DNA from 2 places in the Erwinia pyri genome. Region 2 is predicted to be linked to the other one. Evidence: predicted binding sites of a transcription regulator. Region 2 holds the regulator's gene; the other holds the start of a gene.
The links. Region 2 encodes PurR, which represses purine synthesis genes. Its sites were predicted from a motif close to CANGCAAACGTTTGCNTG; they were not measured.

Region 1 (5,021 bases), 770 kb from region 2:
TTCAGCGCCCGAATCCGTTTCCGAAAACTATTTACGAAAACGTGGTCTACGGCCTGCGATTACAGGGGGTGCGCGACCGACGCGTGCTGGATGAGGCGGTAGAGCGCGCCTTACGCGCGGCGGCGTTATGGGCCGAGGTGAAAGATAACCTCTGGCAAAACGCCCTGACGCTCTCCAGCGGGCAGCAGCAGCGGCTGGTGATTGCGCGAGCCATTGCGATCGAACCCGAAATTTTGCTGCTGGATGAACCGACATCGGCGCTGGACCCTATCTCCACGCTGGTGATTGAGGAGCTGATGAGCACGCTCAAGCAGCATTTCACGCTGATCCTGGTCACCCACAATATGCAGCAGGCGGCGCGGGTATCCGATTTCACCGCCTTTATGCATCAGGGCAGCGTGGTGGAGTTTGGCGAGACGGACGAACTGTTTACCACGCCGCGCCAGCGCCGTACCGAAGATTACATTACCGGGCGCTACGGCTGAGAAAACGCCAGCCGCATAAAACAAAACACCCGATGAAGTTCACCGGGTGTGGGTATGGAGAATATCTGGCGGGTGGCCCTGGCGGTCAGTCGAAGGCGTGCCCTTCTTCAGGCAGCTTTTCGCCATCCAGCCAGGCCGCGTTGTCCCGCATCTCCAGCCTGCCATCCACAAACCAGCTCACCACCAGCGGGTAGATAGCGTGCTCCTGATGCTGCACACGCGCGGTAACATCCTCTTCGCCATCTTCAGCAAATACCGGAACTTTCGCCTGAAGGATCACCGGGCCGCCATCCAGCTGCTCGGTCACAAAATGCACCGAGGTGCCGTGCTCTTCATCGCCATTTTCAATCGCCTGGCGATGCGTATGCAGGCCGGGATATTTCGGCAGCAGGGAAGGGTGAATGTTCAGCATGCGTCCGGCATAGTGCTGCACGAAGGCTGGGCTGAGAATGCGCATATAGCCAGCCAGCACCACCAGGTCGGGCGCATAAGCATCGATCTCCAGCATCAGCTGGTTATCGAACGCCTCGCGGTCCGCAAACTGGGAAGCGGCCAGCGCATGGGCGGGCACGCCCGCTTCACGCGCTCGCGTCAGACCATACGCCTGTGATTTATTGCTGAACACGGCAGCGACGCTGCCGCGGATCTGGCCCTGCTCACACGCATCCAGAATTGCCTGAAGGTTGCTTCCCTGCCCGGAAATCAACACTACCAGCCGTTTCATGCGTTAATGACCACACGCTCATCGGAATCAGATGCTTTGATTACGCCAATTTTCCAGGCTTTTTCGCCTGCGTCGCTCATCAGCTGCACCGCTTTGTCCGCTTCCTCTGCGCTGAGGGCGATCAGCATGCCCACGCCACAGTTAAAGGTGCGGTACATCTCGTGACGACTGACGTTGCCCGCTTCCTGCATCCAGCCAAATACCGCAGGCCACTGCCAGCTTGACTCTTCAATCACCGCCTGGGTGTTGTCAGGCAGCACGCGAGGGATGTTTTCCCAGAAGCCGCCGCCGGTGAGGTGGCAGATGGCATGCACCTCTACCTGTTCAATCAGGCTCAGCAGGTTTTTGACATAAATACGGGTTGGCTCCAGCAGGTGGTCAGCCAGCGGCTTGCCTTCCAGCTGAGTCGCTTCCGGGTCGGTTTTGCTGACTTCCAGAATTTTGCGCACCAGCGAATAACCGTTGGAGTGCGGGCCGCTTGAACCCAGCGCAATCAGCACGTCGCCATCCTGCACCTTGCTGCCGTCGATGATTTCTGACTTTTCCACTACGCCAACGCAGAAGCCTGCGACGTCATAATCTTCGCCATGATACATGCCCGGCATTTCAGCCGTTTCGCCACCCACCAGCGCACAGCCGGACTGGGAACAGCCTTCAGCGATGCCGGTGATCACGCTGGCTGCGGTCTCCACATCCAGTTTGCCGGTGGCATAATAATCCAGGAAGAACAGCGGCTCGGCGCCCTGTACCACCAAATCGTTCACGCACATCGCGACCAGGTCGATACCGATGGTATCGTGGCGTTTAAGGTCCATCGCCAGACGCAGCTTGGTGCCGACGCCGTCAGTGCCGGAAACCAGAACCGGCTCGCGGTATTTTTGCGGCAGCGCACAAAGGGCACCGAAACCGCCCAGTCCACCCATCACTTCCGGGCGACGAGTCTTTTTCACTACGCCTTTAATACGGTCGACTAAAGCATTACCCGCGTCGATGTCTACGCCGGCGTCTTTATAGCTGAGAGAGGTTTTGTCGGTCACTGCGGATCCCCACGCGGTTTGCGGTTGGTGGTATGGAAAATAAAGCGCGGCAATTCTAACAGCGCAGGCAAACGTTTGCGAGTGCCATCTGATGACGCGTTGCGGATAACTGAATTTTAGCCAATTCTTTAAGGGGCAGAGGAGGAATTAACAGAAGTTGCACTAAGTCATATGGCGTCGGGCGTAAATGGCGCTATAATCTCGCGATTTTTTTTTTGCAGCTTAACACTCCGGGAGTACAACAATGAAGATCGTGGAAGTCAAACACCCGCTGGTCAAACATAAACTGGGCCTGATGCGTGAACATGACGTAAGCACCAAGCGTTTTCGTGAACTCGCCTCAGAAGTGGGAAGTCTGCTGACTTATGAAGCCACCTCCGACCTGGAAACCGAAACGGTGACCATTGAAGGCTGGAACGGTCCGGTAGAGATTGAGCAGATCAAAGGCAAGAAAATTACCGTGGTGCCGATCCTGCGTGCCGGGCTTGGCATGATGGAGGGCGTGCTGGAGCATGTTCCCAGCGCGCGCATCAGCGTAGTGGGCGTTTACCGTGATGAAGAGACGCTGGAGCCGGTGCCCTACTTCCAGAAGCTGGTGTCGAACATTGAAGAGCGTATGGCGCTGGTGGTTGACCCGATGCTGGCAACCGGCGGCTCGATGATCGCCACTATCGACCTGCTGAAAAAGGCGGGCTGCACCAGCATCAAAGTGCTGGTGCTGGTTGCCGCACCGGAAGGGATTGCCGCGCTGGAAAAAGCGCACCCGGATGTTGAGCTCTACACCGCGTCAGTTGATCAGGGACTGAACGAGAAGGGGTATATTATCCCCGGCTTGGGCGACGCAGGCGATAAGATCTTCGGTACGAAATAGGAATGATGCAGACAAGCCGACCGCAGAGTCGGCTTTTTATTGGGGTAAACTAAGGGTAATACTATGACTCGTCGTGCAATTGGCGTCAGCGAGCGTCCGCCGCTGCTGCAAACTATTCCGCTCAGCTTCCAGCATCTGTTCGCCATGTTTGGCGCCACGGTACTGGTACCGATCCTGTTCCATATCAATCCGGCCACGGTGCTGCTGTTTAACGGGCTGGGCACGCTGCTCTATCTCTTTATCTGTAAGGGAAAAATCCCCGCCTATCTGGGTTCCAGCTTCGCCTTTATCTCCCCTGTATTACTTCTTCTGCCGCTGGGTTATGAAGTGGCGCTGGGCGGATTTATCCTTTGTGGCGTGCTCTTCTGTCTGGTGGCACTGATCGTTAAAAAGGCCGGAACCGGCTGGCTGGACGTGATGTTCCCCCCTGCGGCGATGGGCGCAATCGTGGCGGTAATCGGCCTGGAGCTGGCGGGCGTGGCGGCGAATATGGCGGGGCTGCTGCCTGCTAACGGCGCTGCCGTCGAGAGCAAAACCATTATTATTTCGATGGTCACCCTCGCCGTGACGGTATTTGGCTCCGTACTGTTCCGCGGCTTTATGGCGATTATCCCGATTCTGATCGGCGTGCTGGTGGGCTATGCGCTCTCCTCGGCAATGGGGATTGTGAACTGGTCTGCGGTAGAGGCTGCGCCCTGGTTTGCGCTGCCCACGTTCTATAAGCCCCGTTTCGAATGGGTGGCGATGCTGACTATTCTGCCTGCAGCGCTGGTGGTGATTGCGGAGCACATAGGGCATCTGGTGGTCACCGCCAATATCGTGAAAAAAGATCTGCTGAAAGATCCTGGCCTTCACCGGTCGATGTTTGCTAACGGGATCTCAACCGTGTTCTCCGGCTTCTTCGGCTCCACGCCTAACACCACCTACGGCGAAAACATTGGGGTGATGGCAATTACCCGCGTTTACAGCACCTGGGTGATTGGCGGTGCGGCTATCCTCGCCATCCTGCTCTCCTGCGTGGGTAAGCTGGCGGCAGCAATTCAGGCTATTCCGGTGCCGGTAATGGGTGGCGTTTCGCTGCTGCTGTACGGCGTGATTGGCGCTTCCGGTATCCGCGTGCTGATCGAGTCAAAGGTTGACTATAACAAGGCGCAGAACCTGATCCTCACCTCGGTGATCCTGATTATCGGCGTCAGCGGCGCTACCGTACATATTGGTGCCGCCGAGCTGAAAGGGATGGCGCTGGCGACCATCGTGGGCGTTCTGCTGAGCCTGATCTTTAAGCTCATCAGCCTGGTGCGCCCGGAAGAAGTGGTGCTTGATCCTGAAGATCGGGATCGTCCATAAAGCGGCAGATCCGGCCCGCGTTTATTAACGGAAGAAACTTGTGATAAACTCCAGCCGGATTTTGCCCGATCACTACTGAGGTGCTTCTGAACACACCGGCACAGCTCTCTTTGCCACTCTATCTGCCCGATGATGAAACCTTCGCCAGTTTCTGGCCGGGGGAGAACCCCTCGCTGATCGCCGCACTGCAAAGCGCGTTGCAGCAGGAGCATGGCAGCTACTTCTATTTCTGGTCGCGTGAAGGGGGCGGTCGCAGCCATTTACTGCATGCCGCCTGTGCAGAACTCTCCGCCCGCGGCGAAGCTGTGGGCTATGTTCCGCTGGATAAGCGTACCTGGTTCGTGCCGGAAGTGCTGGACGGAATGGAGCAGCTGCCGCTGATCTGCATCGACAATATCGAATGCATCGCCGGGGATGAGCCCTGGGAAATGGCAATTTTCGATCTCTATAACCGCATTCTCGAAACCGGCAGAACCCGCTTACTGATCACTGCAGATCGTCCTCCCCGGCAGCTGAACCTGAAGTTAGCCGATCTCGCTTCCCGTCTCGACTGGGGG
Region 2 (5,021 bases):
AGCGTCTGCGCTTCTTTCCAGTAGCCGCAGGAATATTGCATGTAGGGATCGAGCATCAGTGAGAAAAGGTCATTCCCGAGATCGTAATGCTCTTTGCCCACAATCCAGGCACGCTTACGTGACTGCAGATTAGTTAATCTGGCCGCGGCGATCCTCAGCGTATCTTTGAAATGGTGGGGAAGCTGTTGATCGAGTTTAGCCAGCAGGACGCGGTGAAAGAACATATCAAGCCGTTCGCACTCCCACCAGCCATCCATATAACTTTCACCCAGACCAAGTGACCCTTCCTGTAAAACGCGTTTGAAGAAGTCAGGATTGGTTATTTTGATATCCCAGGGACGGGTACCGTTGATCTCAATATCAGCATTGCGCAACATTTCCTGGATGATTCGGTACCACTGATTCTCTCCAAGGCTCACTTCTTCTATACACGATGAACTCATAGCTTCTCCATCACCCTGTGTGATTGAAACCTGAGAAATAGAATAGACAATTTCTACAGGATTTGAGAACACGCACGGCATAACCGTACGCCTGATATCCGGCGTTACAGAGGGTTGATATGAATGCCTGCAGAGTTGCGCAACGATTGCCACGCGGAATAGCATGCTGACAGCCCTGTCAGGACTCTAAGTAATTGCGAAATACTTGTTATTATATGTTGCCTGAAATGAGTATATGCTCACGTCAGGCATAATTCAACGGAATATTGTTAGTGTGCTAATCAATTAATTCAACCTGTTAGCGTCCACCGTGCGCACCAGCCAGAGTCATCTCTTCCGCTTTCACACGCTGTAAAATATAGCCGATTATTGACAAAACAACAGTGGAGAGCATGACCAGCGAGGTGGTAAACAGGGAGCTGGTGATAAAGGTCGAGACAATCAGGCTGGCAATGCAGCACAAACCCAGCTGTAGCGTGTTCTGCAGGGCAGCCGCCTTGCCGCTGGATTGGGGGAAGGGCAGCAGGGCATTGGCGACCACAATCGGATAAATCGCACCATTCGCCAGCGCCATGCCGCAGAAAGGTAGCAGCAAAGCATACAGCGAAGGTTCCGGCAGTTGAGCGGCAATAAAGAAGGCGAGGATGCTGACGCCATAAAGAGCCAGTAGCCAGGGTAACAACGCTCGTCCCTCAAGGTGTTTCAGCAGCGTACGGCAGCCATACCCGCCAATCAGGAAAGCGAGCGTTTGCGGCACGTAGCTCAGGCCGATATCTCCAGGCGACATGCCCAAAGCCCCAAGAATAAAGGGCGACCCTGTTAGCCAGGCAAAAAAGCTGGCTGAACAGGCGGCGTAGATCAGCACGTTACCGCCGTAGACCGGGGATTTTAATAAGCTGATAAAACTTACCTTCTCACTGGCTGCCTGCGTTGTCTCTTTACGGGGCGATTTGAGAAACAGAGTAAAAATCAGCAGGGCAACCGCAATCAGCAATAGCGTGATAAAAATGGCCCGCCAGCTAAAGTGGTTAAGCAGCCAGGCACCCAGCAGCGGAGCCAGCGCTGGCGAAAGGGCTACCAGCGGCATAATAGAGGCAAAGACGCGGTTAGCCTGGGCGGCCGGATAGCGGTCAACCACCAGCGCCTGCCAGCTCACTGCGGCGGCACAGATGCCGATGGCCTGCGCAAATCGAAGCGCCAGCAGCAGGGAAGCAGATTCAACCCACCACATAGCGGCACAGCTGATGGCAAACAGGCTCAGGCCCATCAGCAGCACGGGCTTACGGCCAATACGATCGGACAGCGGCCCCCAGATCAGCTGACCGCTGGCAAAACCGGCCAGAAACAGGCTGAGGCTGGCGCTGATGATGCCCGCGCTGGTTTGCAAATCTTGTTGCATAGCGATAAAAGCAGGCAGGTACATATCGGTGGCGAGGAAACCCGCAACGCTGAGCAGCGCGAGGTAAACTATAAATCCTTTTCCAGGCATTTTTTTCTCTTTATGGGTAATGAATCGAACGCCGCAGAGTGTAATCGCGTGTCAATCAGCTTGTGAAACGGTAATATTTGCCTGTTCCCTCCAAAAAATTTGCAGGCAGGTTATGTGGTCAGAACACGCTTTGGAAGTCGTTGATGCCGTAGCACGCTCCGGCAGTTTCACCGCAGCTGCGGCAGAGCTGCATCGGGTCCCCTCAGCTATCAGCTATACAGTGCGGCAGCTGGAGGAGTGGCTGGCGGTTCCCCTGTTTGAACGGCGGCATCGGGATGTGGTGCTGACCGAAGCGGGACGGGTATTTGTGCAGGAAGGGCGTAGTGTTATCAAAAAAATGCTCGCCACCCGACGGCAGTGTCAGCAGGTGGCAAACGGCTGGCGCGGACAGATCAACATTGCCGTCGATCGGATAGTCAAACCACAGCGCACGCGCCAGCTGGTGGTGGACTTCTATCGCCACTTTCCGGATATGGAGCTGCATCTCTCGCCAGAGGTGTTCAATGGTGTCTGGGATGCGCTGGCCGATGGCCGGGTTGATGTGGCCATCGGGGCGACTCAGGCTATTCCGGTAGGCGGCCGTTTTGCCTTTCGCGATATGGGAGCACTGAACTGGCGCTGTGTGGTAGCGGCAGATCATCCTCTGGCGCAGCACAAGGAGCAGGTAATCATTGAAGAGGCGATCCGGGAGTGGCCTTCGCTGGTGCTGGAGGATACCTCGCGGGCACTCCCCAAGCGAACAACCTGGACCCTGGATAACCAGCGGCGGCTGGTGGTGCCGGACTGGGAAAGCGCCTTCGACTGTCTGTCAGCCGGGCTTTGCGTGGGCATGGTGCCGGGACATTTTGCCCGGCCTCTGTTGAAACAGGGCACGCTGCACGAGCTTAAGCTTGCTGCCGCTTTTCCCGACAGTCCCTGCTGCGTCAGCTGGTCTGAACAGCAGGCTTCACCGGCGCTGAGCTGGCTACTCGATTATTTGGGAGAAAGCGATACGCTGAACAGCGAATGGCTGCGTGAGGAAGAATAACAAAGCGGGTAAACAGCGCAGGCCAGGGGCAGAGTATGCCCCTGGCTGCAGGAGGAGAGAGGTGCACAAGTCGTTTAGCGGCGGTAATCCAGGAAAGGACCGTCGGCGACCGAGCGACGTTCAATCAGTGAAGGATGCACCTCAATGGTCTGCGGATCTTCCCGTTTGCTGGTGATGCGGTCCAGCAGCATATCGAAGGCGGTCTCGCCCAAACGCTCTTTTGGCTGATGGACGGTAGTCAGCGCTGGCGTAAAGTAACGGGCGTTGCGCACGTTATCATAACCGATCACCGATATATCCTGCGGGACCCGCAGGCCCATTTCGTCCGCAGCGCAAATTGCGCCCATGGCCATGACGTCACCGCCACAAAAGACCGCCGTCGGGCGCTGCTTTTGCGACAAAATCTGCTGCATCGCCTGATAGCCAGACTCCGGTTCGAAATCACCCTGCACCAGCCACTCTTTTCGCAGCGTAATATTGGCTTCAGCTAGCGCTTTCAGGAAGCCGGCATGGCGACCGCCGCCGGTGTTGCGCTCCATCTGCCCGGGGATCACGCCGATATCGCGGTGACCACGATCGATCAGATAGCGCCCGGCCAGATAGCCGCCCTCAAAAGCGTTATCCAGCACGGTATCTGTAAAGTCACCGCGGGACTCGCCCCAGTCCATTACCACCATCGGGATATTGCGGTTCTCTTCCAGCATCCTGATCAGCGGATCGGGATACTCTGAGCACATCACCAGCAGACCATCCACGCGCTTTTGCGCCATCATCGACAGATAGGCCTGCTGCTTTTGCAGATCGTTATGGGCATTGCCCAGGATCAGGGTATAGCCTTTTGCGAAGCAGCAGTTCTCCACCGCCTCGATAATCTCGGCAAAATAGGGCGCTTCGCTGGAGGTGGCTAACAGACCAATGGTTCTGGTGTGATTAACCTTCAGGCTACGGGCCACTGCACTGGGGGAGTAGTGCAGCGATTTAATTGCAGCCCAGACGGCCTCCCGCGTCTCTTCGGCGACAAAGCGGGTTTTATTGATGACGTGGGAAACGGTGGTGGTCGACACCCCGGCCTGTTTTGCCACATCTTTAATTGTTGCCATGAACTAGCTACTCCTGCGCTTATCTCAACATGTTGATAAGGCTGTTGTTAATCGTTTGCCTGGTAAGAATAAAACCTGACGTCTTAAATCATTTTTTTATGTTGCTGTCGGATTCGTCAGGAAGGAAAAGAGTGGTCACCCGCAGAACAGTGAAGATAAGCGAGCGTTGCGCAACAAAAAAAGAATTCTAACAAGGCTGAGCAGAGAAAACGAGATTTTTACCGCTAAGTATGGGAAAATTGGTAACACCATAAACTGTAGGGCTATTCAGGAAGAAAAATGGATACCGATTTAAAGTTCTCACTACTGACCACGGTTTGCGCACTGGCGATGATTATGGCGTTCAGCTTTACCGCCATCATGCACTAGTCTGAACAGGGGCCAGGCAACTGGCCCCTGTATCACTTTTAACGAATGGTTTTCGGCGTCATCATCCGACGGGCGCCAATATAGTGGCGCTGCCAGTAATCTTCGCCCAGCGCACTGACCTGGATATCCTTGCCGGTGCGCGGGGACTGAATGAACTTACCGTCACCCAGATAGACGCCCACATGATCGGCAGCGCCGCGGCCATTAATGCGGAAGAAGACAAGATCCCCTTTTTCCAGCTCATCACGTTTGATTGAGGCGGCATCGCGCAGGTGATACATCTCATTAGCGGTGCGGGGGATCTTAAATTTCACCAGATCTTTATAGGCATACCAGACCAGTCCGCTACAGTCGAAGCCGGTTTTCGGTGAGGTTCCGCCCCACTGATAAGGCTTACCCAGCTGGCCCATCAGTTTGTTCATCGCGGTTTCACGCGCCTTCTGATAGCGGGCACGGTGAGCTTTGCTCAACTTCAGCGGCGCCGAATCGAGATCGGCGGTCAGCGCTTCCATCTGCGCGGCTTTACCACGGTGACGCCCGTAACGTTTTTTACCCTCATTAACGCTTTTTTTGTTAACTCTGCTGGGGGTAGC

Region 1: the regulator PurR is predicted to act here: its motif matches at 2,311-2,328, upstream of purM (phosphoribosylformylglycinamidine cyclo-ligase).

The regions. Positions count from the first base shown of each region.
Region 1 is NZ_CP132353.1:1,236,190-1,241,210, forward strand. It holds gene pstB (phosphate ABC transporter ATP-binding protein PstB) at 1-485, shown strand, start outside; gene purN (phosphoribosylglycinamide formyltransferase) at 571-1,209, opposite strand; gene purM (phosphoribosylformylglycinamidine cyclo-ligase) at 1,206-2,246, opposite strand; gene upp (uracil phosphoribosyltransferase) at 2,491-3,117, shown strand; gene uraA (uracil permease) at 3,181-4,464, shown strand; gene hda (DnaA inactivator Hda) at 4,551-5,021, shown strand, end outside.
Region 2 is NZ_CP132353.1:2,007,023-2,012,043, forward strand. It holds gene cfa (cyclopropane fatty acyl phospholipid synthase) at 1-443, opposite strand, end outside; gene punC (purine nucleoside transporter PunC) at 742-1,932, opposite strand; gene punR (DNA-binding transcriptional activator PunR) at 2,045-2,959, shown strand; gene purR (HTH-type transcriptional repressor PurR) at 3,034-4,059, opposite strand; gene cydH (cytochrome bd-I oxidase subunit CydH) at 4,339-4,428, shown strand; gene Q3V30_RS09345 (C40 family peptidase) at 4,467-5,021, opposite strand, start outside.